DNA from 4 places in the Neisseria sicca genome. Region 2 is predicted to be linked to each of the others. Evidence: predicted binding sites of a transcription regulator. Region 2 holds the regulator's gene; each other region holds the start of a gene.
The links. Region 2 encodes FNR, which switches genes on or off when oxygen is low (the NO sensors DNR and NnrR bind a similar motif). Its sites were predicted from a motif close to TTGATNNNNATCAA; they were not measured.
Positions count from the first base shown of each region.

Region 1: J7445_RS04880 (FeoA family protein) is a predicted target of FNR. The motif match lies at 4,968-4,981, and genes of this name have one in related genera.
Region 3: pflB (formate C-acetyltransferase) is a predicted target of FNR. The motif match lies at 3,026-3,039, and genes of this name have one in related genera.
Region 4: ubiU (ubiquinone anaerobic biosynthesis protein UbiU) is a predicted target of FNR. The motif match lies at 4,064-4,077, and genes of this name have one in related genera.

Region 1 covers NZ_CP072524.1:1,037,951-1,045,321, forward strand. The annotation lists gene bioB (biotin synthase BioB) at 401-1,462, shown strand; partial or broken gene J7445_RS12495 (IS5/IS1182 family transposase) at 1,700-1,810, shown strand; gene yddG (aromatic amino acid DMT transporter YddG) at 1,945-2,853, shown strand; gene J7445_RS04870 (sulfate ABC transporter substrate-binding protein) at 3,022-4,065, opposite strand; gene J7445_RS04875 (NAD(P)H-hydrate epimerase) at 4,225-4,872, opposite strand; gene J7445_RS04880 (FeoA family protein) at 5,190-5,456, shown strand; gene feoB (ferrous iron transporter B) at 5,627-7,371, shown strand, end outside.
Region 2 covers NZ_CP072524.1:1,479,039-1,486,409, reverse strand. The annotation lists gene J7445_RS07000 (FAD:protein FMN transferase) at 1-971, opposite strand, end outside; gene prfA (peptide chain release factor 1) at 1,214-2,290, opposite strand; gene J7445_RS06990 (methionine ABC transporter permease) at 2,429-3,115, opposite strand; gene J7445_RS06985 (methionine ABC transporter ATP-binding protein) at 3,117-3,854, opposite strand; gene J7445_RS06980 (hypothetical protein) at 4,083-4,283, opposite strand; gene hemN (oxygen-independent coproporphyrinogen III oxidase) at 4,358-5,779, opposite strand; gene fnr (fumarate/nitrate reduction transcriptional regulator Fnr) at 5,925-6,659, shown strand; gene J7445_RS06965 (SRPBCC family protein) at 6,732-7,013, opposite strand; gene J7445_RS06960 (hypothetical protein) at 7,209-7,371, opposite strand, start outside.
Region 3 covers NZ_CP072524.1:1,022,781-1,030,151, reverse strand. The annotation lists gene pflA (pyruvate formate lyase 1-activating protein) at 1-325, opposite strand, end outside; gene pflB (formate C-acetyltransferase) at 618-2,903, opposite strand; gene bfr (bacterioferritin) at 3,321-3,794, opposite strand; gene bfr (bacterioferritin) at 3,817-4,281, opposite strand; gene typA (translational GTPase TypA) at 4,701-6,512, shown strand; gene J7445_RS04795 (hypothetical protein) at 6,881-7,371, opposite strand, start outside.
Region 4 covers NZ_CP072524.1:615,103-622,473, forward strand. The annotation lists gene J7445_RS02925 (proline--tRNA ligase) at 1-1,282, shown strand, start outside; gene ubiT (ubiquinone anaerobic biosynthesis accessory factor UbiT) at 1,609-2,049, opposite strand; gene J7445_RS02935 (U32 family peptidase) at 2,036-2,953, opposite strand; gene ubiU (ubiquinone anaerobic biosynthesis protein UbiU) at 2,967-3,974, opposite strand; gene J7445_RS02945 (class I SAM-dependent methyltransferase) at 4,258-4,863, opposite strand; gene J7445_RS02950 (CPBP family intramembrane glutamic endopeptidase) at 5,042-5,890, opposite strand; gene J7445_RS02955 (primase 1D-like protein) at 6,121-6,714, opposite strand; gene dgt (dGTP triphosphohydrolase) at 6,707-7,371, opposite strand, start outside.

The DNA of each region.
Region 1 (7,371 bases), 440 kb from region 2:
GTAAAAAGGTCGTCTGAAATTACCGTGTATGTTTCAGACGACCTTTTCCCAACATTCTGAAAATCAGGATAAGCGGGAAAAAACACCTCCTTACCTTACTTCCGATTATCCATGCTTTATGTGAATTGCGCTGTGGATATATCAAATTAATGATTGATATAAAAGAAGAAAATATAATTGATTAAAAAACAGGCAGATAAAATTCCCAAAAAATAAGCAGAATTTGTCAAGCCTTTGCCAACCGCCGAACAGAATTTTTTGCCCCCATTTTTCAAACGCGTTACACTTCCTCCTCGTCTGTTTTCAGACGACGTTTCACTCCAACCGTGCCGCTGCCGTCATTGCGCCGACAGTCAGGCAGTCAGCGTCATTGCGACACTGTAAATACGAAAGAACCACTATGACCATCTCTCCCGTCGCCTTGCGCCGTAAGACCGAGCGCAAGCCGCATCCAACCGCGCGTTATTGGAAAAAATGCGATGTCGAAGCCCTGTTCGGACTTCCCTTCCTCGACCTCGTTTACCAAGCCGCCGAAATCCACCGCCAAAATTTCAACCCGCGCGAAATCCAGCTTTCCACCCTGTTGTCCATCAAAACCGGCGGCTGCCCCGAAGACTGCGCCTACTGCCCGCAATCGGCGCACCACAACACCAATCTGGGCAAAGAGCAGATGATGGATGTAGATGAAATCGTTGAAAAAGCCAAAATCGCCAAATCGCGCGGTGCAAGCCGTTTCTGCATGGGTGCGGCATGGCGCGGCCCCAAACCCAAAGACGTGGAGACGGTTTCCGCAATCATCAAAGCCGTCAAAGGATTGGGCATGGAAACCTGCGGCACGTTCGGTATGCTCGAAGACGGCATGGCGGAAGACTTCAAAAAAGCAGGTTTGGACTATTACAACCACAACCTAGACACCGACCCTGAGCGCTACAACGACATCATTCATACCCGCAAACACGAAGACCGCATGGACACCTTGGGCAAAGTCCGCAATGCCGGTTTGAAAGTCTGCTGCGGCGGCATCGTCGGCATGAACGAGACCCGCGCCGAGCGTGCCGGACTGATTGCCAGCCTCGCCAACCTCGACCCGCAGCCCGAAAGCGTGCCTATTAACCAGCTCGTCAAAGTAGAAGGCACGCCGCTGGCCGATGCCGAAGATTTAGACTGGACGGAGTTTGTCCGCACCATCGCCGTGGCTCGGATTACCATGCCGCACAGCTACGTCCGCCTGTCGGCAGGGCGCAGCAATATGCCCGAATCCATGCAGGCAATGTGTTTCATGGCGGGCGCGAACTCGATTTTCTACGGCGACAAGCTCTTAACCACCGAAAATCCCGACGAAGACGGCGACCGCCTACTGATGGAAAAGCTGAATTTGTATCCGCTGCGGTTTGAATTGGAAGAAGAATACGAAGCGGCGCAACAGGAAAGTGAAGCCCCTAAAATCAAAGTGGATTATTAATCGTTCTTGCCTATATTCCCAATAAACAAGGTCGTCTGAAAACGGGCTTCAACATTTGATTTCGTTGAAACAGATTTTCAGTCGACCTTTTTTTGCAAAGATGAAATAAGACTCAGGCATTATGCCGCCTTGTTTGTCTCCCATCTATTCCATTATAATTCGCCTTTGAAAAAACCTTCGTTTTCCTGTGGAATCGCTCTCTAAAAAGAGCAAATTCTTCCTAGATTCCCGCAAAAACAATATAGTGGATTAAATTTAAATCAGGACAAGACGACAAAGCCGCAGGCAGTACAGATAGTACGGCAAGGCGAGGCAACGCCGTACTGGTTTAAAGTTAATCCACTATACAAAGGTCGTCTGAAAGCATCGTTCAATGAAGCTATGTTTTCAGACGACCTTTTTGAACACGCAGACAGGCGGATTCAAACAAAAACATTACCGTCTCCTGTCATTCCATCCACACATCCAATACACACCACATCATGTACCGTCTTACCGCCTATCCCATCTCCCCGAAACAGGCCACCTTCATCGGCCTTTTTGCCGTCTGTTTTTGGAGTTCCGTCATTGGGTTAATCCGTACCTTGAGCCTGCACATGGGGGCGGTAGGCGGCGCAGCAGTCATGTACAGCCTTGCCACGATATTGCTGCTGCTGATTTTCGGCAAACCCGATTTGCGCCGCTTCAGCCGGAATTACCTTTTTTGGGCAGGTATCTTTTTTGTCGGCTGCGAACTGTGTCTGTCCCTTTCCATCGGATATGCAGACAACGCCAGACAAACCGTCGAAATCGGCATGGTCAATTATTTATGGTCGACTTTTACCATCATCGGCGCGGTCTGGTTCAATAAACAGCCGGCAAAATGGTGGATTGCCATAGGCTTTGCACTATCCTTCATCGGCATCGCCATCGTCTTGGGCGGGGAAGGCGGATTGTCCCCCGCCCATATTTACCGCAATGTCCTCGCCAATCCCGCAGGCTATATCATGGCGCTCTTGGACGCGCTGTTTTGGGCGGCATATTGCACACTGACCGCGCGGGTTAAGGCGCAGGGTAATGCCGTCGGCTTTTTCTTTTTCCTCGTTTCCTGCGTCCTGTGGGCAAAATATTTTGCAGGCAGCTACGGCAGCCTCAATTTCGATACCGAATCAGTCTTATACGCACTTGCTGCCGCATCCTGTATGGGTTTGGGCTATGCAGTGTGGAACATCGGCATCTCGCGCGGCAATATGACCGTTTTGGCAGGCGCATCTTATTTTATCCCCGTTTTCTCCGCCCTGATTTCATCCTTCCTGCTCGACGCACCGCTTCCTACGGAATTTTGGCAAGGTGCGGCGATGGTATGCATCGGATCGGCCGTATGCTGGTTGGCAACACAAAAGAAAGCATGACCGCACCTCTAAATCATAGAAATAAGATTTTCGGTTGAAACATATACCGATAAAAGCGTAACCGCCCCCGACCGTATCACATCTCAACACAACGTCGTCTGAAAACCGACATGGCAGGTTTTGCTCAAGCCGGTTTTCAGACGACGTTTTTCTTATCAAAGTACCAACTTATCTTTTGGGCGACAGTTTATCGACCAGACCTCCGTCAGCGAAGAATTTTTTCATGATTTCATCCCATGTACCGAATTTTTCGTTGGGACTGAAGGTTTCGATTTCGGGGAAATCTGCTTTGTGTGCGGCGAATACTTCGGCATTGCGCGGGCGAAGGTAGAGTTTGGCGGCAAGCTCCTGCGCGGGTTTGCTCCATAGATATTCCAAATATTCTTTGGCGGCTTCCTGCGTACCTTTCTTGTCGGCAACGCTGTCCACAACGGCAACAGGAGTTTCAGACAGAATGGTATAGCTCGGATAAACGATTTCAAACTGATCTTGGGTCAGTTTTTTGCTGACGTGATTCGCCTCGTTTTCAAAAGTAACCAAAACGTCGCCGATATTACGCTGACTGAACGTTGTCGTGGCAGCACGTCCGCCGTTTTCAAACACGGGCGTGTTTTTCAGGACGGATGCAGCAAATTCCTGCGCTTTGGCTTCATCGCCGTTGTTGGCTTTCAAACCGTAAGCGTATGCACCAAGGAAAGCATAGCGGCCATTACCGGAAGTTTTCGGGTTGGCGAGTACGATTTTGACACCGTCTTTCGCCAAGTCGTTCCAGTCTTTGATTTGTTTGGGATTGCCTTTGCGGACAAGGAAAACGGTTACGCTGGTATAGGGAACGGCATTGTCCGGCAGACGTTTTGCCCAGTCGGGTTTAATCAGCCCTTTCTGCGCCAACAAATCGATGTCGGAAGTCTGGTTCATGGTAACGACATCCGCCGCCAGCCCGTTGGCGACAGACAATGCCTGTTTGCTGGAACCGCCGTGCGACTGTTGGATGTCTATGTCTGCGCCCTTGTGTTTACTTTGATATTCTTTGACAAACAAAGGGTTGTATTCTTTATAAAAATCTCGTGCCACATCATAAGAAACATTCAATAGTTTCACACCTTTGCCGTCTGCCGCAGGAGAAGACGGTGAAGCGGTGTTTTGTTCGGATTGCGGCGAGCATGCCGCTAAAACGGCGGCAGCAAAAAGGGCGGTTGTGCGGACAGTCATTTTGTTCTCCAGATATTTGATGGGGACACTTTATACCGACGTTTCAGACGACGGAAATAATGTTTGCTTTCGGGTTTAGCGGTTTTGGTTATAAGTACCAAAATTCGGTCAAAGCCGTATTTTCAGACGACGTTTTTATCTAAACCACCCAAAAGAGGGCTACTCTATCCCAATATCCAAACACACGGCCTCTCCGCAATATGCTTTGCCTGCATCAGTCATATGCGCGGGTTTGTAGGCGGCGAAGGCGTAGGTCAGGTCAGCGCGGAAGGTGTCTTTGTCTGCTTCGCCGGTGTCGCAGTTCAGTCCGGTCGGGATGTCCAGCGCGATTTTGAAACCGTCGGCTTGGTTCAGCAGGCGGCAGACGGCGGCGGCTGTTTCGGGCAATGCGCCGCTGAAGCCTGTTCCGAAAATGCCTTCGATAACGAGGTCGTAACCTGTTTTCAGAGTGCGAAGCCTGCCTGTGGTACGGCCTTCCAGTTCGTCGGATCGGATAAAGCTGACGCCGTCTAAATGATTCAAACGCTCGTGATTCAACTGCGCCAGCGGCGACAGTTTATCTCCCAAGACAAAAACGACATCTGCCTGCCAATCCTTTTCGGACAACACGCGCGCGATGACCAAACCGTCGCCGCCGTTGTTGCCCTTGCCGCAAACGATTAACGCGCGTCCTGCTTTGGGAAAACGGCGCAGCAAATCAGCCGCGGCGGCTTGTCCCGCGTTTTCCATCAGTTGCTCGAAAGTCGTGCCTTTATCGACTGCTATTTGCTCGTGTTCGCGCATTTCTGCGGCGGTGTAGATTTTCATCATTCGCTCCTTTTCTCTTTACTGCCTATCAAACATCCAAATGCAAACCTTATCAATAGCCCTGCCCGACTTTCCCGTCAAATCATTCGCTTTTTTTGATTTGCCGCAAGAGGTCGTCTGAAAATCAGGAATTTGGTGGCTTTGGATTTGATTTTTATGTTAACAAGATTTATTATCAAAATAAAACAAAGTGATAAACAATTAAAACTACTTCTTTTGCGGGAACGGGCGTTGGAACATGCCTCTGCCTACCCTGTGTCTAATTCGTCTTTACTTGCTGTCTCTTTTTTCAATCGACAACGAAAGTAAAACACACTATGTCTGCCATACCTTTGTCAAAACTCAGTAAAGGCGCAGTCGCGCACATCGACTCCATCGTCCCCAATTCGACTTTCGGCGAACTCGACCCGCTGGTTACGCGCCGTCTTGCCGACTTGGGTTTTTCAAGCGGAATGCCGTTGCAGGTGATTGCCGTCGGCGGATTCGGACGCGGTCCGTTTGCCGTACGTTTGGGCAACCAGTCGCAATTCTCGTTGCGGCAGGAAGAAGCGGGAAAAATTATGTGCCATGTGATTGACGGCTGACCGCTGTACAGACAGGCGGGCTTCATGTTCTGAAAATGCGGCAAAGGCGGATTGAACCTGACCGCCCTATCCTTTTCAGACGACCCGGGTCGTCTGAAAGCGCCGTTTCAAAGCCTTTTCCCCAATCCAACGCCAAACTCATCACACAATCAAACAAGGAGAATAAATAAATGGAACTAAGCTATTTTGCCTTGATTGGCGCGCCAAACTGCGGCAAAACCGTTTTGTTCAACGGTTTGACCGGCGCACATGCCAAGGTTGCCAATTATCCGGGCGTAACGGTCGATAAGCGCGAGGGCGCCTTACTTGACGACAAGGCCGTTCGCATTATCGACCTGCCGGGCACATACAGCCTGCGCACGACCAGCCCCGACGAAGCGGTGGCGAAAGATGTCGCCGTAGGCAAGCTGGGCATTCCGCCCGACGCCATCATTGCCGTTGCCGACGCGACCAACCTGCGTATGACCCTGCGCATGATTTTGGAACTGAAAACGCTGGGACTGCCTATGGTGGTGTCGCTGAACATGAGCGACGTTGCCCGCAGAAGGGGCTTGAATATTGATGCGGCCAAACTGAGCGAGTTGTTGGATGCACCTGTTTTGGAAACAGTTGCCGTGAGCGCGTCGGGTGTACAGGCCGTGCGCGAAGCCGTGGCGAAGCTGCCGCGTAAACGCTCTTTCCCCGCCAACCCCGCTTCTGCCGAACGCACGCTCGAGGCGCTGGAGAGCGACAAACTTTATCAAGAAGTCGAATCGATTTTGGCACAGGTGGTGCGCACGGAAATGACGCTGCCCGCATGGCACAAAAAACTCGACGACATCGTGCTGCACCCCGTCTGGGGCATAATTATGCTGCTGTTTATCCTGTTTATGGTGTTCCAAGCGGTTTACACTTGGGCGGCACCGATTATGGAAGCCATCGAAGGCGGCTTTGCCGCGCTGGGCGAATGGATAGGCACCAACATGGAGCCGGGCATCCTCAGCGACTTGCTCGTCAACGGCGTCATTGCCGGTTTGGGCAGCGTGTTGGTGTTCGTGCCGCAGATTACGATTTTGTTCGCCTTCATCCTGCTTTTGGAAGACTCAGGCTACCTGCCGCGTGCGGCGTTCCTGCTGGATAACGTAATGGCGAAAAGCGGCCTGTCCGGACGCTCATTCATCCCGCTCCTGTCGAGTTTCGCCTGTGCCGTTCCCGCCGTGATGTCGGCGCGTACGATTAATGACCCGCGCGAACGCCTCGTTACCATCGCCGTCGCCCCGCTGCTGACCTGCTCCGCGCGGCTGCCCGTTTACGCGCTGATTATCGCCGCCGTCATTCCTAATCGCACCGTAGGCGGGATTTTCAACCTGCAAGGACTGACGCTGTTCATCCTCTATCTCGTAGGCATCCTGTCTGCCGCCTTGGCAGCGTATATCATGAAACGCTTGGCGCGTATGAAAGGCAACGTGCAGCAATTCCCGCTCTTGATGGAGCTGCCGACTTTCCGCACGCCCAACTTCAAACACATCATGACCAGCCTGTGGGACAGGGTAAAAGCCTTCCTCAAACGCGCCGGTACGATTATCTTCGCCCTTGCCGTAGTTTTGTGGGGCTTGGTAAGCTGGCCGCAACCGCCCGCAGGTGCAACAGGCGCGGCAATCGACTACAGCTTGGCTGGTATGCTCGGCCACGCTATCCAACCATTGTTCGCCCCGCTGGGCTTCACTTGGGAAATGTGTATCGCCATGATTCCGGGCATTGCCGCGCGTGAAGTCGTCGTTGCCGCACTGGGTACGGTCTATGCCGTCAGCGCGTCGTCTGAAGACGCCGTACAAAACGCGCTGATTCCGATTGTGCACAACAACTGGGGTTTGCCAACCGCCTTCGCCTTCCTGGCTTGGTATGTGTACGCCCCCATGTGTGCCGCGACATTGGC
Region 2 (7,371 bases):
AGCCAGACTTTTGCCTGTTTGGAGCGTGCGGCGGTGCGGATGGCGGCTTCATCCATGATGGAGAACGCGGTGGAGAAGGCATCGGCAACGGCAGCGGTTGGCGCCATGACGCTGACGCTGCGGTAGCGCGGTGTGGCAGTGCCGGTGCGCGGGTCGAAGAGGTGGGTGAACTTGCCGGCCTCGTCCATTACGGTACCGTAGCCGCCTGAGGTGGCGAAGGCTTGGTTTTGCATGGGGAGGGTCAGGAGGGTGGATTCTTCGTTTTGGGGATTGCGGATGCCGACGTTCCATGTGCGTTGGTTGTCGGTGTCGAAGCCGCGGATTTCGCCCATATCGACGAGGGCCTGGCGGATGCCGTGTTGTTGCAGCAGGGCGGTGATTTTGTCGGTGATGTAGCCTTGGGCGATGCCGTTGAGGGATAAGCCCATGCCTTTTTGTTCGAAGAGGATGGCTTTTTGGTCGAAGACGACGTGTTTGAAGCCGACGAGTTTGAGGGTGCGCAGGATGTCCGATTCGGACGGAGCGGTTTCGGCACGCGGGTTGCGGCGGAAATGGTCTGCGTAAAGGTTCCACAACACTTGGACGGTAGGATCGAATGCGCCGTCTGTTAAGGCGTGGATGTCGCGGCAGATGCTCAACAGGGCGAGGAAATCGGGCGGCGGGTTGTTCAGACGACCTTCTTTGTTCAGTCGGTTGATCAGGCTGTCTTCGCGGTAGAGGCTGAAGATTTTTTCGAGGCGGGCGACTTCGGCGAGAACTTTGTTGACCAGGATTTCAGCTTCTTTGCGGTCAACACCGAAGAGGCGGAGTTCGGCACCGGAACCCAGCGCAATGCCTTTCCAGATAACGGGTTCGCCGGTGGCTGGTAACGGGGCAGGGCGGTTGCGGTTCAGGAGGAAGGGCGCGGCCGCTCCGGCGGCGGTTAGGGCGGCGATGGCGAAAAAACGGCGGCGGGTGAGCGGGGTGTTCATGGGTTGGGATGGGTCGTCTGAAAAATGAAGCGGGGGGAATTGAGTGGAAGTCGGTTTGGCTGAGTTTGTGTGTGAGGGTGTAGGGCAGGCGTTTCAGGCGTGCCGTCATTTCCGCATAGGATTTTTATGATTACGAAAATGACGGCGGGTGACGGCTGAGGCTTGATTTACGTTTTGGCAGAACTTGTTTTCTTGCCATCAAGCCTGCCTTCACACTCTGAAACCAAGCATCAACCGTCCCATTAATCACCCATTGCCGCCAGTAGCTCTGCCTGATGTTCGGCAATCAGGGCATTAGTAATTTCTTCCAAGTCGCCGTCCATCACAAAATCCAGCTTGTGCAGGGTGAGGTTGATGCGGTGGTCGGTCACGCGGCCTTGGGGGTAGTTGTAGGTGCGGATGCGCTCGCTGCGGTCGCCGCTGCCGATAAGGGATTTGCGTTCGGCGGCTTCTTTGGCTTGGGCTTCACGTTTTTGTGCATCGTTCAGGCGGGCGGCGAGGACTTTCATTGCCTGCGCCTTGTTTGCGTGTTGGCTGCGGCCGTCTTGGCACTCGACCACCATGCCGGTGGGCAGGTGGGTGATGCGGACGGCGGAGTCGGTTTTGTTGATGTGCTGACCGCCCGCGCCGGATGCACGGAAGGTGTCGATGCGCAGGTCGGCGGGGTTCAACTCGATGTCTTCCAGTTCGTCCGCTTCAGGCATGACGGCGACGGTGCAGGCGGAAGTGTGGATACGGCCTTGGCTTTCGGTGGCGGGGACGCGCTGCACGCGGTGGCCGCCCGATTCAAATTTCAGACGACTGTACGCACCCAAACCGACGATGCGTGCGATGACTTCTTTATAGCCGCCCAACTCGCTTTCGTTGGCAGAAACGATTTCGACCTGCCAGCGGTTGCGTTCGGCGTAGCGGCTGTACATGCGCAGCAAATCGCCTGCAAACAGCGCGGCTTCGTCGCCGCCCGTTCCGGCGCGCACTTCGATGAAGATGTTTTTGTCGTCGTCGGCATCTTTGGGTAGCAGCAGTTTTTGCAGTTCGGTATCGAGCATGTCGATTTTGGCTTTCGCCGCTTCGATTTCTTCGGCGGCAAAGTCTTTCATTTCGGGGTCGGACAGCATTTCTTCGGCATCCGCCAAGTCGCTTTGCGCCAGTTGATAGTTTTGGAACACTTCGACGACAGGCGTCAATTCGGCATGTTCGCGCGTGAGCTTGCGGTAGTTGTCCATATCGGACGTGGCTTCAGGCTGTCCGAGAAGGTGGGTTACTTCTTCCAGTCGGTCGCTGAGTTGTTGTAGTTTTTCTAAGATAGACGGCTTCATAATTCTTCCATAACAAATGCCGTCGGGAGTCGTCCGCGACGGCGTGAGGAGGCGTTATTATAATGGGTTTGGTTGGAAATTCAAAAGGATATGACTGAAAAGGTCGTCTGAAAACTTTTCAGACGACCTTTTGATGGTTTAACGTTTGTCCAATTTCCGCGCCAACGCGTTGCCGATGCTTTGAATCAGGATAACGAGCAGCACGAGGATGGCGACGATGAAGATGATGACTTCGGTTTGGTAGCGGTAGTAGCCGTAGCGGATGGCGAGGTCGCCCAAGCCGCCGCCGCCTATCATGCCTGCCGCCGCGCTGTATGAGAGCAGACCGATGGCGAGGACGGTGATGCTGGAAACCATGCCCGCGCGCGCTTCGTTCAAGAGGACTTTACGGACGATGGCAAGCGGCGATGCTCCCATGGCGGTGGCGGCTTCAATCACACCTTTGGGGACTTCGCGCAGGTTTTGTTCCACCAGTCGGGCGAAGTAAAACAGGCCGGACACGCTCAATACCAGCGAGGCGGCAATCGGACCAATGGTGCTGCCGACAATGGCGCGGGTGGCGGGTATCATGGCAATCATCAGGATGACGAAGGGGAAGGCGCGCATCAGGTTGACTAAGTTGTCGAGCAGGAAATTTACCGGCTTGTTGTAATGCAGCTGGCGGCTGGAAGTCACGAAAAGCAATACGCCCAGCAGGGTGCCGAAGATGACGGCAAACGTGGTGGACAGCCCGACCATGACGAAGGTTTCGCCCAAGGCGCGGACGATTTCGTCTTTCATGCCGACGATGGTGGAAACGGCTTGTTCGAATGTTAAGTCTGCCATATCAGTCCTCCCGAATCAGTTCGCGCCCGATTTCGGATTGGGCGTGGATTTGGTTGCCGCGTACTTCGACGATTTCCACCACTTTTCCTTTATCCAAAAGGGCAGCGCGGTCGCACAAGCGGCGGATGACGCTCATTTCGTGGGTTACGATGACGATGGTGACGTTGAAGCGCTTGTTGATGTCTTCCAAACATTCCAAGACGCTGCGCGTGGTAGCGGGGTCGAGGGCGGAAGTGGGTTCGTCGGCGAGGATGACTTGGGGTTTGGGCGCGAGCGCGCGGGCGATGCCGACGCGCTGTTTCTGACCGCCGGAAAGCTGGGCGGGGTAGTGGTCGGCGCGTTCGGTCAGACCGACGATTTCAAGGCATTCTTTAACGCGTTCTTTGATTTTTTCAGACGGCCATCCGGCGATTTCCAAAGGAAAGGCAACATTGTCGGCGACGGTGCGGTTGCTCAAAAGATTAAACTGCTGAAACACCATGCCGATATTCTGCCGCGCCTGACGTAATGCGGCGGCATCAAGCGCGGTCAGCTCTTGTCCGCACACATTGACCTTGCCGCTGTCGGGACGTTCCAACAGGTTAATCAGGCGCAACAGGGTGGATTTGCCCGCGCCGGAATAGCCCATCAGACCGAAGATTTCGCCGTCTTGGATTTCGAGGCTGGTCGGCTCGACGGCGGCAAAACGGGTTTTGTCGCGCGTTTGGTAATGTTTGGAAACGTTGTCCAAAATAATCATAAATACTTCCTGATACTTCCGGAAAAAAAAGAAGCCCGATGCTGTACACAACGGGCTTGGATATAAAGAAAGGAATAAAAACAGCAGAAAATGAAAATACGCTTTAGCTGTTTATGCCCGCAAGCTGTGTCAAATCGGCAATGTTAACTCAGATATGACTATAATCAAAATCGGTAACTTTGTCAAGTTTTGATATGATTTGTAATTTTAAAATAATAAATTGTCAGCTTATTTGCCGAAAAGCTCCGCCACCATGCGTGCTTCTTCCTCGGTATAAGCCGCGCCGTTGAGCTTCGCAGTCAGGATAAATTCGCCGCTTAACCCTTGTTCGGCGCAGGTTTCGCGCCAACCTTGAAGTCGTTCTTCATCGCTGGCTTTTCGTTTCAGACGACCTATAGTTTGAGCGGCCTGTTTGGTTTGTTCGTTCATTAGCGTTTCTTAACAAAGTAGAACAAAGGGCAAAGGTCGTCTGAAAATTTTCAGACGACCTTTACTATTCCTGTTTATACCGTTTGCGAATATTGGGCTTTGGTTTCCCTATGGCGCAGATGGTAGTCAAAGACCATGGCGATGTTTCGTATCAGGAAGCGGCCTTTAGGGGTAACGGCCAGCCCGTGCGGTTTCAAGCGGACGAGTCCGAGGGAGGCGAGTTGTTCCAAGTCGGCAAGTTCGTCTTTGAAATAGAGGTTGAACGGAATACCGAACACGCTTTCGTAGATTTGGTAATCCAAGGCGAAGCGGCACATCAAATCTTGGATGATATTGCGGCGCAAGAGGTCGTCCTGATTGAGCTGGTAGCCGCGCATGATGGGCAGGTGTCCTGCATCGAGTGCGGCGTAGTAGGCGTCGATGTCGCGTTCGTTTTGGGAATAAGTGCTGCCGATTTTACCGATGGAAGACACGCCGATGGCGACCAAATCGCAGTCCGCATAGGTTGAGTAACCTTGGAAGTTGCGCTGGAGGAAGCCTTCTTTAAGGGCGATGGAGAGTTCGTCATCGGGTTTGGCGAAGTGGTCCATACCGATGAAGACATAGCCGCGGCGGGTCAGGGTTTGGACGCAGTATTGCAGCATGTCCAACTTTTCTTCGCTGCCGGGGACGGCGTCGGTGTCGATGCGGCGTTGCGGTTTGAAAATATGCGGCAGGTGGGCGTAGTGGTAGAGGGCGAGGCGGTCGGGGTCGAGCGACAATACGGTGTCGATGGTGGTTTTGATGCTTTCGGCGGTTTGGTGCGGCAGACCGTAAATCAAATCGACGCTGACGGATTTGAACCCTGCTTCGCGGGCGGCATCAATGACTTCTTTGGTTTCTTCGTAGCTTTGGATGCGGTTGACGGCGGCCTGTACTTTCGGATCGAAATCTTGGATGCCGACGCTCATGCGGTTGAAGCCGAGTTTGCCGAGCATGAGTACGGTATCGCGGCTGACTTTGCGCGGGTCGATTTCGATGGAGTATTCGCCGCCGGGGATAAGTTGGAAATGTTTGCGGATCATGCGGAATACGCGTTCGATTTGGTCGTCGCTCAAAAAGGTCGGCGTACCGCCGCCGAAGTGCAGTTGTGCGAGCTGATGCCGTCCGCCCAGATGCGGGGCAAGCAGCTCCATTTCTTTTTCGAGATATTCGATATAGGCATCGGCACGGCTTTTGTCTTTGGTGATGATTTTATTGCAGCCGCAGTAGTAGCAGATGGTATTGCAGAAGGGGATATGGATATAAAGCGAAAGGGGCTTGTTCAAAGCCCCCATACTGCGCTGATTCAAGGCATTGATATATTCTGCTTCGCGAAATCCGTCATGAAAACGGTCGGCTGTGGGGTAGGAAGTATAGCGCGGACCACTGGAAGGAAGAGTGGAGATGAGTTCGCGGTCAAACTCAGGCTTGTCATTGTTTCTATTGTGATTATTTTGTATTGGTATTACTTTCATGGCGTGTGCGTAGTTTTAGAGTAATGATGTTAGTCAATCTTCAGATAGTTTGGTAGAATGCCACAGTATGATAAACCTGTCTTGATATGTGTCAATAACTTACTCAATCGGGACCGGATAAAAACCTTAATTTTAAGGGTGTTTTATGACCACACACAATGCTATGCATCAGATGAAAACCCTGTGTTCTTCCTGTTCGCTGCGTGAACTCTGCCTGCCTGTCGGGCTTTTGCCCAATGAGTTTGCACAATTGGACGCGGTCATCCGACAGAGCCGCCGCTTGAAGAAGGGTGAATATCTGTTCCGCACCGGTGAGCCTTTCGCGTCGCTGTTTGCCATCCGTGCCGGTTTTTTCAAAACCACGGTTGCCAGCCAGGACGGCCGCGATCAGGTTACCGGTTTTTTTATGTCCGGCGAACTCATCGGTATGGACGGCATTTGTTCCCATATCCACAGCTGCGACGCAGTGGCTTTGGAAGACAGCGAAGTGTGTGAGCTGCCCTTCACCCACATCGAAGAGCTGGGACACAATATCCCCAGCCTGAGAAGCCATTTTTTCCGGTTGATGAGCCGCGAAATAGTGCGCGACCAAGGCGTGATGCTGCTTTTGGGCAATATGCGCGCCGAAGAACGCCTGGCGGCGTTTTTGCTTAATTTGTCCCAACGCCTTTATTCGCGCGGATTTGCCGCCAACGATTTCATCCTGAGAATGTCGCGCGAAGAAATCGGCAGCTATTTGGGATTGAAACTGGAAACCGTCAGTCGCACGCTGTCTAAGTTCCATCACGAAGGCTTGATTTCGGTCGAACACAAACACATCAAAATCCTCGACTCGCAAACCCTCAAAAAAATGGTATCCGGCTGTTCGCACGCCATCTGATTGATACCGAGACTATTTTTAAACAAAACTCAAAGTCGTCTGAAAAAATTTCAGACGACTTTTTCCATGCCTTTAACTTGTAGCATCTTCAGCATAATCAGCCCATTGGGCAGCCCATTCTTTCAATAAACGGTGGCGTTTTTCAAATGTCCGACGCAAGGTTGGTAATCCGATTAGCCGGTCAACCGTTTTTCCCAGCCCGAAAGTAAATTCCACCGTATCCGTCACACAGGTACGTCCTCCGGAAGATTTGAATTCATGCGTATGGCGGAAGGCGCGGTAAATCCCTTTTAACATTAAGTCGGTAAACGATTGGTTCGGCTCAAGCGAAATGATTTCGGCACGATGCCGCAACCAAATCCCGCATACTGAGACCTTTGCAAAAATAGTCTGTTAACGAAATTTGACGCATAAAAATGCGCCAAAAAAATTTCAATTGACTAAAACCTTCCTAATATTGAGCAAAAAGTAGGAAAAATCAGAAAGGTTTTGAATTTTGAAAATGAGATTGAGCATAAAATTTTAGTAACCTATGTTATTGCAAAGGTCTCATACTCTGTATTTGAAATCCAAAATATCTCCACGCGCCCAGTATTCCTTTTCCGACAGCCATTGCACGTCAAACGGAAACTGACGGGCAAATCCGTGGCGGGAAGTGCAGTAGCGGAATATCGGTTCGAGCGGCGCGTCCAGCCGGACGCTGTGGGTATAA
Region 3 (7,371 bases), 460 kb from region 2:
ATTGCAGGAGCGGTTCGCCGCCTGTGGCGGTAACGCCGCCGCCTGTGGCGCGCAGGTAGTGTCGGTAGGACATGACTTGCTTCATGACTTCGGGCACGGTTATTTCTTGGGCTTGTTCGGTGTGCAAGTCCCATGTGTCGCGGTTGTGGCAGTAGAGGCAGCGCATGAGGCAGCCTTGCAGAAAGAGGACGTAGCGCAATCCGGGACCGTCCACCGCGCCGCAGGATTCTACGGAATGGACGATGCCTTTGCCGTTGTAATGGCGGTGTCCGAGGTCTTTGGCGGGAGCGGGCGTTTCGGGGTTGATGGCGATGGATGTCTGCATGGTGTCTGATGTACCGGATATTGGGGTCGTCTGAAAACTTGTTTTTGTGTTGCAGAGGGTTCTTCTTATTGGATTAATATGCGGGCATTGCGTTCCCTGTTGTGGGAAGTTTATGGGCTGTTTTTAAATAGGTAAATGGGTTTTAATGATAACTCTATTGTACCGCCTTCGGTCGTCTTGATTTAAAGTTAATCCACTGGATTTTGATATTATCAAACCATTGCTTCAGGCAAAATCAAGCCGGGTTCCGGATAATCCGTCCCCCGGCTTGGTTTACTGTAAACCCTTTGCTTTACATGGTTTGTGTAAAGGTGCGGGTAATCACGTCAAGCTGCTGTTCGCGGGTCAGCGAGTTGAAGCGTACGGCGTAACCAGACACGCGGATGGTCAGTTGCGGATATTTGTCCGGATTGTTCATCGCGTCTTCCAGCGTTTCGCGGGTCAATACGTTGACGTTCAGGTGTTGGCCGCCTTCCACTTCTCCTTCTTCGTGGTGGAAGTAACCGTCCATCAGGCCTGCGAGGTTGCGTTCGCGGGAGTTTTCATCTTTGCCCAATGCGCCCGGCACGATGGAGAAGGTGTAGGAAATACCGTCTTTGGCAAACTCGAACGGCAGTTTGGCTACGGAGGTCAGCGAAGCGACGGCGCCGTTGACATCGCGGCCGTGCATCGGGTTCGCACCCGGACCGAACGGTGCGCCGGCGCGGCGGCCGTCCGGCGTGTTGCCGGTTTTTTTGCCGTATACGACGTTGGAGGTGATGGTCAACACGGACTGGGTCGGCGTTGCGTTGCGGTAAGTTTTGTGGGTCGCCACTTTTTTCATGAAGCGTTCCACCAAGTCGCAGGCAATGTCGTCCACGCGGTCGTCGTTGTTACCGAACTGCGGATATTCGCCTTCGATTTCAAAGTCGACGGCAATACCGTTTTCGTCGCGAATCGGTTTGACTTTGGCGTATTTGATGGCAGACAACGAGTCGGCGGCCACAGACAAACCGGCGATACCGCAAGCCATCGTGCGTTTCACGTCGCGGTCGTGCAGCGCCATCAGCGCGGCTTCGTAGCTGTATTTGTCGTGCATGTAATGGATGATGTTCAGCGCGGTAACGTATTGGGTTGCCAGCCAATCCATGAATTTGTCCATGCGCGCAAAGACAGTGTCGTAGTCCAAGACTTCGTCCAAAATCGGTTCGGTTTTCGGGCCGACTTGGTCTTTGGATTTTTCGTCCACACCGCCGTTGATTGCGTACAGCAGGGTTTTCGCCAAGTTGGCGCGTGCGCCGAAGAACTGCATTTGTTTGCCGACCACCATCGGGCTGACGCAGCAGGCAATGGCGTAGTCGTCGCTGTTGAAGTCCGGACGCATCAAATCGTCGTTTTCGTATTGGATGGACGAGGTGTCGATGGACACTTTGGCGCAAAATTCTTTAAAGCCTTGCGGCAGTTGTTCGGACCACAACACGGTGATGTTCGGTTCGGGAGACGGACCCATGTTGTACAGGGTGTGCAGCACGCGGAAGTTGGTGCGTGTTACCAGCGTGCGGCCGTCCAAACCCATACCGCCGATGGATTCGGTTGCCCAAATCGGGTCGCCGGAGAAGAGTTGGTCGTATTCGGGCGTACGCAGGAAACGAACCATACGCAGTTTCATCACCAAATGGTCGATAAATTCTTGCGCTTGGGTTTCGGTAATTACGCCGTTTTTCAGGTCGCGCTCGATGTAGATGTCCAAGAACGAAGATACACGACCGAATGACATGGCGGCGCCGTTTTGCGATTTAACGGCGGCAAGGTAAGCGAAATAAGTCCATTGGATGGCTTCCTGCGCATTTTTCGCAGGGCCGGAAATGTCGTAGCCGTAAGAGGCGGCCATTTCTTTCATTTGACCCAAGGCTTTGTATTGGTCGTTGATTTCTTCGCGGCGGCGGATAACTTCTTCCAAATCCACACCGTTTTCCAAATCGGCTTGCAGCGAGTTGAACTGGTTGAGTTTGTCTTTCATCAAGAAGTCGATACCGTACAATGCCACGCGGCGGTAGTCGCCGATGATGCGACCACGACCGTAAGCATCCGGCAAGCCGGTGATCACACCGGATTTGCGGCAACGGCGGATGTCAGGCGTATAAACATCAAACACGCCTTGGTTGTGTGTTTTGCGGTATTTGGTGAAGATTTCGCTGACTTCAGGGTTCAACTCGACGTTGTACACTTTGCACGCGTCCTGCACCATTTTCAAACCGCCAAACGGCATAATGGAGCGTTTCAGAGGCTCGTCTGTTTGCAGACCGACGATGGTTTCCAAATCTTTATCGATATAGCCTGGTGCATGGCTGGTAATGCCGGACACGACTTGAGCGTCGATTTTGTAAGGTTCGTGCGTGCGGTTTTCGACTTTGATGCCTTCCATCACGTCCGCCCACAGTTTGGTTGTCGCCTCGGTTGCAGGCGCGAGGAAAGACGCATCGCCTTCATAAGGCGTGTAGTTTTTCTGAATAAAATCGCGCACGTCGACATTGGTTTCCCAATTACCGCCGACAAAACCTTCCCAAGCGGCAGGGCGTTGCTGTACATCGGTTGACATATCAAGCTCCTAATTTGTCAGATAGAATTTATAGGTAGAAGAAATTTACCTTTGCAGAATAGCACTTTAGCTCTATGAAGTGTAACGATTGGCGGAGATGTGAATGCATACCCGATGTTTTTTTGACTTACATCAATGAGAACAGTTATTACTTAAAACTACATTTTATTTTTCAAGCCTTTAGCGTGTAAACAAGTGTAGAATATAAAATTAAGCCCTGAAAACTTGTCCGGTTTTCAGGGCTTTTGTATGGGGTTGGGGTTTCATGGGGTTACATATTCTTTAGAAGAAGGTAAGTCGTCTGAAAAACTGAAATACTGTTTTTCAGACGAGCTTGATGTAAAGAAAAACGGCATATCCGAAAAGATATGCCGTTTATGGGTGCAGGGACTGCTATATTTGGCAGTGGTTTGTGTTTTAGTCCTCTTGCGCCGCTGTTTGCAGGTAGTTCGGCAAACCGACTTTGCCGATCAGCTCCTGCTGGGTTTCGAGCCAGTCGATGTGTTCTTCGTTGATGTCTTTTTGTTTTTCCAACAAATCACGGCTGACGTAGTCTTGCTGTTGTTCCGCGATGGCGATGGCAGCGACGAGGGCATCGTGTTTTTCCTGTTCTTTTGTCAAATCGCAGGTCAGGATTTCCTCGGTTGATTCGCCAATCAGCAGTTTGCCCAATTCTTGCAGGTTAGGCAGACCCTCCAAGAACAAAATACGCTCGATTAAATCGTCTGCGGATTTCATTTCGCGGATGGACTGTTTGAAGAAATGTTCGCCCAATTCTTCAAAGCCCCAGTTTTTCAAAATGCGGGCATGCAGGAAATATTGGTTGATGGTAACCAAGAGCAAGCCCAAGTTTTTATTCAATTCGCGGATAACTAAGCGATCGCCTTTCATTTTCAGCTCCTTATACGCTTAATTACAGTTGGCTTTGGTAGTAGTTGCCTTCGCCGACGAGTTCGATCAGGCGCAGTTGTTGTTCCAGCCAGTGCGCGTGATCTTCTTCAGTGTCTTTCAACTGGGCAATCATCAAATCACGGGTAACGTAGTCTTGTGCTTCTTCGCACAGTTTGATGCCTTTTTTCAATGCATCGCGCACTTCGTATTCGGTGTTCAAGTCCGCTTTCAGGCAGGAAACCACGTCGGTACCGATGTTCAGTTCGGCACGGGTCATTTTAGGAGTACCGCCCAACATCAGGATACGACGGATGAAGTCTTCGGCGTGAGTGGTTTCTTCTTCCATCTCGTGGTTCAAACGTTCGAACAGTTTGGTGTAACCCCATTCAGAGTACAGGCGAGAGTGGATAAAATATTGGTCGCGAGCAGCCAACTCGCCAGACAATAATTCGTTCATGTAATCAATAACTGCTTGGTTGCCTTGCATAATTCTTTCTCTTTCTTTTAAAAGTTGATAATCACGAAATGAAGATTCGTGTGTTGTTAGGGAATGAGGTAATTGTATGCACAAGTAGCACTTTTGACAAATTTTCTATTTAAAATACAAACAATTATCAAAAAATTTAACCCGCCTAAAAGGCCGTCTGAAAAATTAACCACCTGTTTTTAATAACAATTTTTTGACATTGGTATTAAGAATCCATTACATTATTCAAAAACATTTACATTCGTTAACCATAAATAAAAGCAAATAATCTGGCAAAATCAATCAAATTTAATTATGAATTATTCTCAACTGCTTTTGCCTGATTTTTTTGAATCACCCATTCCGTCATCACTTGCGAATCGTGCTATAATCGCCAGTTATCTTTTTTTTAAGCAACCAGCTAAACCTTATAAATTATCATGAAACAAATCCGCAATATTGCCATCATCGCCCACGTCGACCATGGCAAAACCACATTAGTTGACCAATTGCTGCGTCAGTCCGGTACATTCCGTTCCAACCAGCAAGTCGAAGAACGTGTCATGGACAGCAACGATCTTGAAAAAGAACGCGGCATTACCATTCTTGCTAAAAATACCGCCATCGAATACGAAGGCTACCACATCAACATCGTAGATACCCCGGGACACGCCGATTTTGGTGGCGAAGTGGAACGTGTATTGGGCATGGTTGACTGCGTCGTACTGTTGGTTGACGCACAAGAAGGCCCTATGCCGCAAACCCGTTTCGTGACCAAAAAAGCCTTGGCTTTGGGTCTGAAACCTATCGTTGTTATCAACAAAATCGACAAACCGTCTGCCCGTCCAAGCTGGGTTATCGACCAAACATTCGAATTGTTCGACAACTTAGGTGCAACAGACGAACAATTGGACTTCCCTATCGTCTATGCTTCCGGCCTGTCCGGCTTTGCCAAATTGGAAGAAACCGACGAGAGCAGCGACATGCGCCCTCTGTTCGAGACCATTTTGAAACACACACCTGCACCAAGCGGCAGCGCGGACGAAACGCTGCAACTGCAAATTTCCCAACTGGACTACGACAACTACACCGGTCGCCTCGGTATCGGCCGCATCCTGAACGGCCGCATCAAACCCGGCCAAGTCGTTGCTGTGATGAATCACGATCAGCAAATCGCCCAAGGCCGCATCAACCAGCTTTTGGGTTTCAAAGGTTTGGAACGCGTACCGCTTGAAGAAGCCGAAGCCGGCGACATCGTGATTATTTCCGGCATTGAAGACATCGGTATCGGTGTAACCATTACCGACAAAGACAATCCCAAAGGCTTGCCGATGTTGAGCGTAGACGAACCGACGCTGACGATGGACTTTATGGTCAACACTTCCCCTCTGGCCGGTACTGAAGGCAAATTCGTAACTTCCCGCCAAATCCGCGACCGCCTGCAAAAAGAATTGCTGACCAACGTTGCCCTGCGTGTTGAAGATACAGCCGATGCCGACGTCTTCCGCGTTTCCGGCCGCGGCGAATTGCACTTAACCATTTTGTTGGAAAACATGCGCCGCGAAGGTTTTGAACTGGCAGTCGGCAAGCCGCGCGTCGTGTACCGCGACATCGACGGTCAAAAATGCGAACCTTATGAAAACCTGACTGTGGACGTGCCCGACGACAACCAAGGCGCGGTAATGGAAGAACTCGGCCGCCGCCGTGGCGAACTGACCAATATGGAAAGCGACGGCAACGGCCGTACCCGCCTCGAATACCATATTCCCGCGCGCGGTTTGATCGGTTTCCAAGGCGAATTCATGACCCTGACGCGCGGTGTCGGCCTGATGAGCCACGTATTCGACGACTACGCGCCAGTGAAACCCGATATGCCCGGCCGCCACAACGGCGTACTGGTTTCCCAAGAGCAAGGCGAAGCCGTCGCTTATGCCTTATGGAATCTGGAAGACCGCGGCCGTATGTTCGTGTCGCCCAACGACAAAATCTACGAAGGCATGATTATCGGTATTCACAGCCGCGACAACGATTTGGTGGTCAACCCGCTCAAAGGTAAAAAACTCACCAACATCCGCGCCAGCGGTACCGACGAAGCCGTACGCCTGACCACGCCGATCAAGCTGACGCTGGAAGGCGCGGTCGAGTTTATCGACGATGACGAACTCGTTGAAATCACGCCGCAATCCATTCGCCTGCGCAAACGTTATCTGAGTGAACTGGAACGCCGCCGCCATTTTAAAAAGCTGGATTGATTCAACTAAGCTGTTGATGAGATGAAAAAAGGTCGTCTGAAAATTTTCAGACGACCTTTTTATTGTTTGCTATTCGTTCTTGTACAAACTCTCCGTTTGAGACCTTTGCAAAAATAGTCTGTTAACGAAATTTGACGCATAAAAATGCGCCAAAAAAATTTCAATTGACTAAAACCTTCCTAATATTGAGCAAAAAGTAGGAAAAATCAGAAAGGTTTTGAATTTTGAAAATGAGATTGAGCATAAAATTTTAGTAACCTATGTTATTGCAAAGGTCTCCGTTTGTTCTCCCATGTGGGCGAGCCAAAACGGTCAGATTTGTTTTTCAATCAGAAAGCCCGCCAATCAGACTAACTCAACTGAGACCGTTATTTGTTTTCTCCGTATTTTTTATGCAGATTTCGGGTTTCTTCTTTCAACCATTCATCCCAATCGGGACGTAAACGGCAGAGCTCTTTGTTCCAATACAAACAGTCCCAAGCCATTCTGCGCGAGGCTTCGGTATCGCGCTCGAACATTCGTGCGACAAAAGGTTCGAGCGTTTGCACGCTTTTGAACATACCACCGTATTCCCCGTAAGTGCGGCAGGTTTCAGGATGGAGCGTTTCCAACAGCGTTTCGATTTCACCCTGCAACGCAAGCCATAAATCATTTACTTCGTCCAAAGCAAGTACATCGCGCAGCCAATGTTTGATGTTTTCCAAACCTTGAAAACGCGGGTCATACCACAGCAGGCGCAAGGTGGCAAGCTGACTTTCAGCTTCCGTCCGACCTTGTGGGTTTTCATAATCAAAAAGGGAAACGAGTTCGTACAAGGCACGGTTGCGCTGTTTTTCCGGCAGCGCAAGTAAGATGTCGC
Region 4 (7,371 bases), 860 kb from region 2:
TCCGCGCTTCGGCGTGATGCGCGCGCGCGAGTTCGTCATGAAAGACGCTTATTCCTTCCATGCCGACTACACCTCGCTTCAGACGACCTATGATGCAATGTATGACGCTTACTGCCGCATCTTCACCCGTCTGGGCCTGGAATTCCGTCCCGTTGCCGCAGACACCGGCAGCATCGGCGGCACCGGTTCGCACGAGTTTCAAGTGTTGGCGGAAAGCGGCGAAGATGTGATTGCGTACAGCGACACTTCCGATTACGCCGCCAATATCGAGCTGGCACCGACCTTGCCGCTCAAAGGCGAACGTGCGGCTGCTCAGGCAGAGTTGACCAAAGTACACACGCCGAACGTCAAAACCATTGATTCATTAGTTGATTTTCTCAGCATTCCGATTGAAAAAACACTGAAATCCATTGTCGTCGAAGGCGAAAACGAAGGCGAAATCGTCTTATTGTTGTTGCGCGGCGACCATGAGTTCAACGACATCAAAGCCGAAAAACTCGCAGGCGTGAAATCGCCGCTGACCATGGCAGACCCTGCCGCCATCCGCGCGCAGTTCGGCGCAAACGGCGGCTCGCTCGGCCCTGTTGGCTTTAAAGGCAAAGTCTATGCCGATTTCGCCACCGAGAAAGGCGCGGACTGGGTCATCGGCGCGAACGAAGACGACTACCACTATACCGGCTTCAACTTCGGCCGCGATGCCGCCGAGCCTGAGTTTGTCGATTTGCGCAACGTCGTCGAAGGCGACGAAAGCCCCGACGGACAAGGTCGTCTGAAACTCGCGCGCGGCATCGAAGTCGGACACGTTTTCCAGTTGCGCGACAAATACACCCAAGCCATGAACGTAAGCTTCCTCGACAACAACGGCAAATCGCAAATCATGGAAATGGGCTGCTACGGCATCGGCATCACCCGCGTCGTTGCCGCCGCCATCGAGCAGAACAACGACGAAAAAGGCATCATCTGGACCAAAGCAATGGCACCGTTTGAAGTCGTTATCGTACCGATGAACTACAAAAAATCAGACGCCGTACGCGAAGCCGCCGACAAAATCTACGCCGAACTGCTGGCAGCAGGCGCGGATGTCCTCCTCGACGACCGCGACGAACGCGCAGGCGTGCTGTTGAACGACTCCGAGCTTCTGGGTATCCCGCACCGCATCGTCATCGGCGACCGCGCCTTAAAAGAAGGAAACGTCGAATATGCCGAACGCCGCGACAATCAGGCGCAAACCGTAAGCTTGAATGAAGTCGCCGGCAAAGTATTGGCTGCATTGAAAGACTAATGACAGTTTAAGCCAAATGCAGATGAAAAAAGGTCGTCTGAAAACTGGAAACAGGTTTCAGACGACCTTCTTTATTGTGAAATCAGAAGCTTAACGGATGAATGCTTTGCCTTATAGCGAACAGACTTAACTTTAAATACGGCATATTATCAAATTCCATCATTCCCGCGCAGGCGGGAATCCATCGTAAAACTTGAGAAACCTTGATTTGAAAAACAGTTTCTGAATTTCAAAAACGGATTCCCGCCTACGCAGGAATGAAGACAACCGGTAAATTGCGTGTCGAAAATAAAGTCATTCAGCTACATTTCTGAACGAATCCGCATTCAGTCGGACAACTGCCGCTTCAAAAACCAATCGCCGAACGGCCAGTCCACGCTGTCGAGCAGGTTTTTGGTAATCAGACCAAGCTCGGTATCGCCTTCGATTTGCAGTTTGCGGTTGAAAAACAGGGTATCCGGGTCTTCCTCGCGCATCATCATCCGCATGAAGTCGATGCCGTTGGCGGCAAGGCGCAAATCGGGCGTGCCGAAGAAATCCGCGTCGATGAATTTTTCGGCATTGGCGGTAAAGCGCACCTTGATGCCCGCGTCCAATACGTCAATTTCGAAGGTTCGGCCGTCAAACAGGCTCATGTCGGCGGGCAGCAATCCGCGTTTGAGCATGGTGTTGAGGGCAAAAACCAAAGCGAAACGCGGCGGCCTGCCCGGTAATTTACCGCCGATTTTTCCCGCCCATGCGGGCAATACGATTTCAGGCAACGCCATAATATTCCTCCTTCACGGCTTCGATACCCGGCTGGCCGTGCCAATAGCCGTCCACCAGCGTGCCGGTGGTCAATCTTTCCAATTCGGGCAGCGCATCCGCCAGGGCGGTTTTGCCGTCCAATACATCGCGGTGGATACGGACGATTTCCGCCATGCCGTGCATCTGCGGCGACAGGCGCAGCATGTTCACGCCGATTTGCCGCAAATCCTCATGGTGTGGCAGCAGGTTTTGGCAGCCGTAAGACATGGTTTGGATGCCGTTGATGGTTAAAAACGGCTTGCCCTCACGGGTATTCATATCCATACCTTGCTCGTAATCCAAACAGCGGAATTCGCAGCCGTCTTTGTTCAGGTTGTAATGCCGCGCGGTAAAGCAGCGCGACGAATAGGCAAGCGGCATTTTGCCCCAAGCAAACAATTCCGTTTCGATGTCGTCTGAAGCCTTGATGATTTCAGCAACTTTGTCGCGACTCAACTCGGACGGCGCAATCCAGCGGTATGTGCCCAGTTTTTGGAACAGTGCCAGCGTGCTTTCGTTGTAAATATTCAGGCTGGCGCCAGCGACAAACGGAATGCCGTGTTCGCGTGCCAATTTAACCGCGCCCATATCGTTGGCTTCGACTTTGAATTTGTCCTGCCCCGTGATTTTACGCAGGCGTTTCAAATCGGATTCACTTTCCAGCAGCACCTGCGACGACAAGATAATCTCTTTGCCGCTTTCCGCTAAATCTTCCGCCAGGCTGACCCAGTCGGCAAAGCGCATTTTCTGGCGGCGCGAGCACACCACTTCGCCCAGATAAATGGTATCCACCGGCGCATCCAGCATACCGGCGTAAAATTCCAACAAGGCTTCCTTCTGCCAGAAAAACAAAACCGGCCCCAGCGATAGTTTCATCGGATTCATTTTCCCTCCCCCCTTATTTCCACGGACGGCTGTATGCGCCCAAGGTCGTCTGATGACCTTCCGAAACCTTGCTCAGCGCATTATTCCACACCGGATTGACTTTGAAATGTGCCGGATCGGCAGCGGCCGCGTCCAAAGCCTGCCGCAGCGATTTGGTTACCTGCGCCGTGTACATCGGGCTGCGCTGGCGGCCTTCGATTTTAATGGCGGATACACCGATTTTGATGAGTTCGGGCAACATTTCCAAAACATTCAGGCTGGTCGGTTCCTCCAGCGCGTAATACGTTTCGTCGTTTACCTCGAAACGACCTTTGCACAGGGTCGGATAACCGGCCGGTTCGTCCGGTTTGTACTGGTCGATTAGCACCTGATTCAGCCGCACGTTCATACGGTCGGGAAGCTGCTCCCAGCGCACCGCCTTCGCCGGCGAACACACGCCCTGCATATTCGGCGATTCGCCCGTCGCATAACTCGATAAAATGCAGCGCCCTTCCACCATGACGCACAAACTGCCGAAACCGAACACTTCGATTTCCACATCCGTATTGTCAATCACATGTTTGACCTGATCGACCGTCAAAACGCGCGGCAGCACGGCACGACGGATGCCGAACAGTTCCTTCATCATATTGATGGCTTCATAATTGGTCGCCGAACCCTGCACCGACATGTGCAGCCTCAAATTAGGATGACGCTCGGCGGCATAAGCCATAATCGCAGGATCGGCGACGATTATCGCGTCCGCCCCCAGTTGCACCGCCGTATCGACAGCCCGATGCCACCGCTCGATTTGCCCCGCCTGGGCAAAAGTATTGATGGCCATCAGCACATTGCGGCCGCGCGCATGAGCGTAAGTCACCCCTTCCTGCGCCGATTTCATATCGAAATTCAGCCCCGGAAAATTGCGCGCATTCGTCGCATCTTTCAGCCCCATATAAACCGTGTCCGCGCCATTGTCCACCGCCGTCTTCAAAGCAGGCAGATTGCCGGCGGGACAAACCAACTCAGGGATTTTCGGCATTTTGCGTTCCTCGACTCTTACAGTTTGTTATTCGAAAATCAATATCTAGTATGATTTCGGATATTTTAGAGATTTGGACACAAGATATTATGATTTAAATCAACTGTGAAATCAGGTTTGGATAGCGTATGTTTTGGTTAACATAATTTAACCATATCAAATATCAAGTTAATCAGCGGGTTATCTTTTCTAGCTTGATAATATGAGATTAGTTATTATCTATTAAATTTATAGATTTTTACAATAAAAAGGTCGTCTGAAACCTGTTTCAGACGACCTTTATCTAGGCGGGAGGCAGACGGCTGCTTGCTTTAAAATTCAAAGTGAAATTTCGTTCGCTGCCATATTCGTCTGCCACATCAAACCCGTTTTGCCGCATCAACTTGCGTAATTCGGCGCGGCTTGGTTTATCAGAATCGCCTGCCGTTTCGGAAACCGACAGCAACCCGTTAGGACAAAGCAGCCTGCGGAACTCTGCCAAATACTCGGCTTGGTTGGCGACTTCGCCCAACACGGTAATTAGCATAATGTGGTCAAACGATTGATCGGGAAAATCAAAATGCGTACCGTCGCACAGATAATAATCTACATTGTCGATATGCCGACGACGCAAACGTTTTTCGGTATAAGCCAACATTTCCGGCTGTATATCCGCCGCCACCAATCGTCCTTGCGGAACTGACTGCGCCAGTGTCGGGCTGAAATAACCCGCCTCGAAGCCCACTTCCAAAATGCGGTGATGCGGCGCAAGGTGCAGCCGTTGTACGATTTGTTGCGGCGAAAGTGCCCAGTTGCGCAAAGGAATCAGCAGCGTGAATGCAAGTTGATGCGGGAAGATTTTGCCTTTTTGCGTGAGTCCCTGCCAAATGCTTTTGAGCGTCTTAAACATGGGGATTCCTTGGGGTAATGTTGTTTTGCATTGTGTCTGTACAATATACAGTATAAAAATAGTGCGCGTTTTTTCCAATCATCGCAAAAAGCAGCCTGCACTTCGATTTTTGAACGTTCAGGCTGCTTTTTATAGAAAGAGGTCGTCTGAAAATTATTTTTCAGACGACCTTTGATATTCAGTTCCGTTGGATATATAACCCAAGCTCCGTTTGCTTGCCATGAAATGAACACATCGCCTTACGCCAAAACACCATCACGATTACCGCCGCAATGATGATAATTCCGTATGGAATCATGCCGTCGCTGTTTTCATATGCCGCCCGTCCGCCCGGAAAGCCTGTACGCGCAGTATTGGCAACCGTGTGGCACGCAATCAATACAAATACCGAGCCGCCGCTGCCGTTATACAGCCATACATAGATAATCCTCACGGCAACCGTCCCTGCCAGCCCCCATGCGATCAGTTCGGCAGACTGCCCCACGGCAATCATGGACGGCAAATGCCACAATGCCCACGGCACCCCAATGATCAGCGCCGTAATGAGCGGAGTAAAACGCCGTTGCAGACTTTCCGTAGCGTAGGCGGCATAGCCCAATTCCTCGGCAACTGCCGCAATAAAGAACATGACGAACGCACCAGCAAGCGGCGCAAACGATACGGATAAGGCGGGTATGGTTTGTCCTGTTTGACGTATCGCGACATAAGTCAGCAGATAAAGTAGTGGGAAAATCAGTATCGCCATCCAAAAATAGGCAGAATGCTTTATCCGCCCGTAGTCAAACACACGTCCAAACAGTCCGCGCACCGCTGCCATTCCACCCTCGCAGTAACGCAGTAACGCGGCGGCAACCGTTGGGGTGAGCGCCGCGCCGATGTCGGTCAGCGGCAGATTATCAGGCAGAGGACTGTGTTTGAGAAACAAAGACAGCAGCCAAAACGGTGCGCTCAAAGCGTACACCAGTAGAAAGTATTGCCACGGATGCGAATAATCGGTTGTCGGTTTTTCTGAAGAGAGGTTCTGCATGTTATTCCTGTTCGTTCAGTAAATAAGTGGGCGGGTGCAGGCTACGGATTGCTGGATGACGTACAGTATAAAAATATTGCGCGGTTTTTCCAATCATCGTGAAAAGCAGCCTGCACTTCGATTTTTGAAAGTGCAGGCTGCTTTTGATAGAGAGGTTGTCTGAAAATTATTTCTCAGACGACCTTCGATATTAGAGGCAATATGAAAGTTTAGTTGGGTTATGATCCAAGCTACGTTTGCGATAGTTTGCTGATTCTAAATGGTTCAGTCAAATATTTTCCAGAATTATTTGACCATCTCAAGGAGCTGTATCTGCCCATTAATCTATGTCCAATCCATCTAGAATCAATAATTTTGTGAGGATTCTTTGGTAAGTCGATAAGTAGTAATCGCCCCATAAAATCAATCCATTCTTTCTGTGTTAATAATTTTAGTGAATATCCATGCAAGGACCGCCCACTATTGAACAAAATAATCTCATGAGCTTTTGGAATAATTCGCTTTAATCTAATAAAATCTCTGTCAAAATTCCAATTATCGATGGAAATTGAAAAATCAATAAAGGGGAAATGATATTTTTTATTACTTATTTCTATCGTTGAATGAAAGGCTAACTCTTCATCTCTGTTTAATGAAGCAATTTCTGATTGAATTCTTTCCCTTGTAAATTCATCTCCTTTTATGATGAAATGTTCTCTTTCATCATTAATTGAATCTGGAATATAAATATATTTACTGAAATGAAAAGTATACTCTTTTAATGCTTTCTTTTTTTTCATTAAGAAATCATCATATATAGTAAAAAATGGATGATTATCAATCATGTAATTTGATACCTTTCAGAAATTGATATTGCTCCAGTGCGAAGTCATCTGTCATACCAGAGATAAAATCTACCAATAGCTGAGCACGAACAGATTTCTCACTAGGAGTGTCTGTACGCTTTGCTCTATAATAATCCATGGATTTTTGATATTTCTTTATATAATTTTTAGGAATTGTATTAATTAATCGAAATTCAAATGGATATTCTTTACCTTTTTCACCATTAATTAATTGACTAAAATTATTTTCTTCCATATCCAAGAGCGGTTCATACTCCTCTAAGAGACCTTCAATAATCTTTGCACCTGCTAATTCAACTAATTCTATCTTCCTATCAGAGTAAATTCTTTTCCTTGCAAATTTCTTTATTCTACCTAAATATTTTTCTCTAACATCATTATCATCTATTGGTATTTCTATCATTTCTCCTTCTACAATATTTCCAATATTATCAACAAATTTTTGAGCAATTTCCTGTACACATTTATTAATTAATTTGGTTTTAAAGGTAATGAATGGATATGGATACATATCCTCTTCTTTAGGTTCTAAGTATCCAATATCTTTGAACTCCATATATAAATCATATGGAGAAATAACTCTTTTTTCCAATCCATCCTCTAAATCACTCATGCAATATGAAATCTCATCAGCAA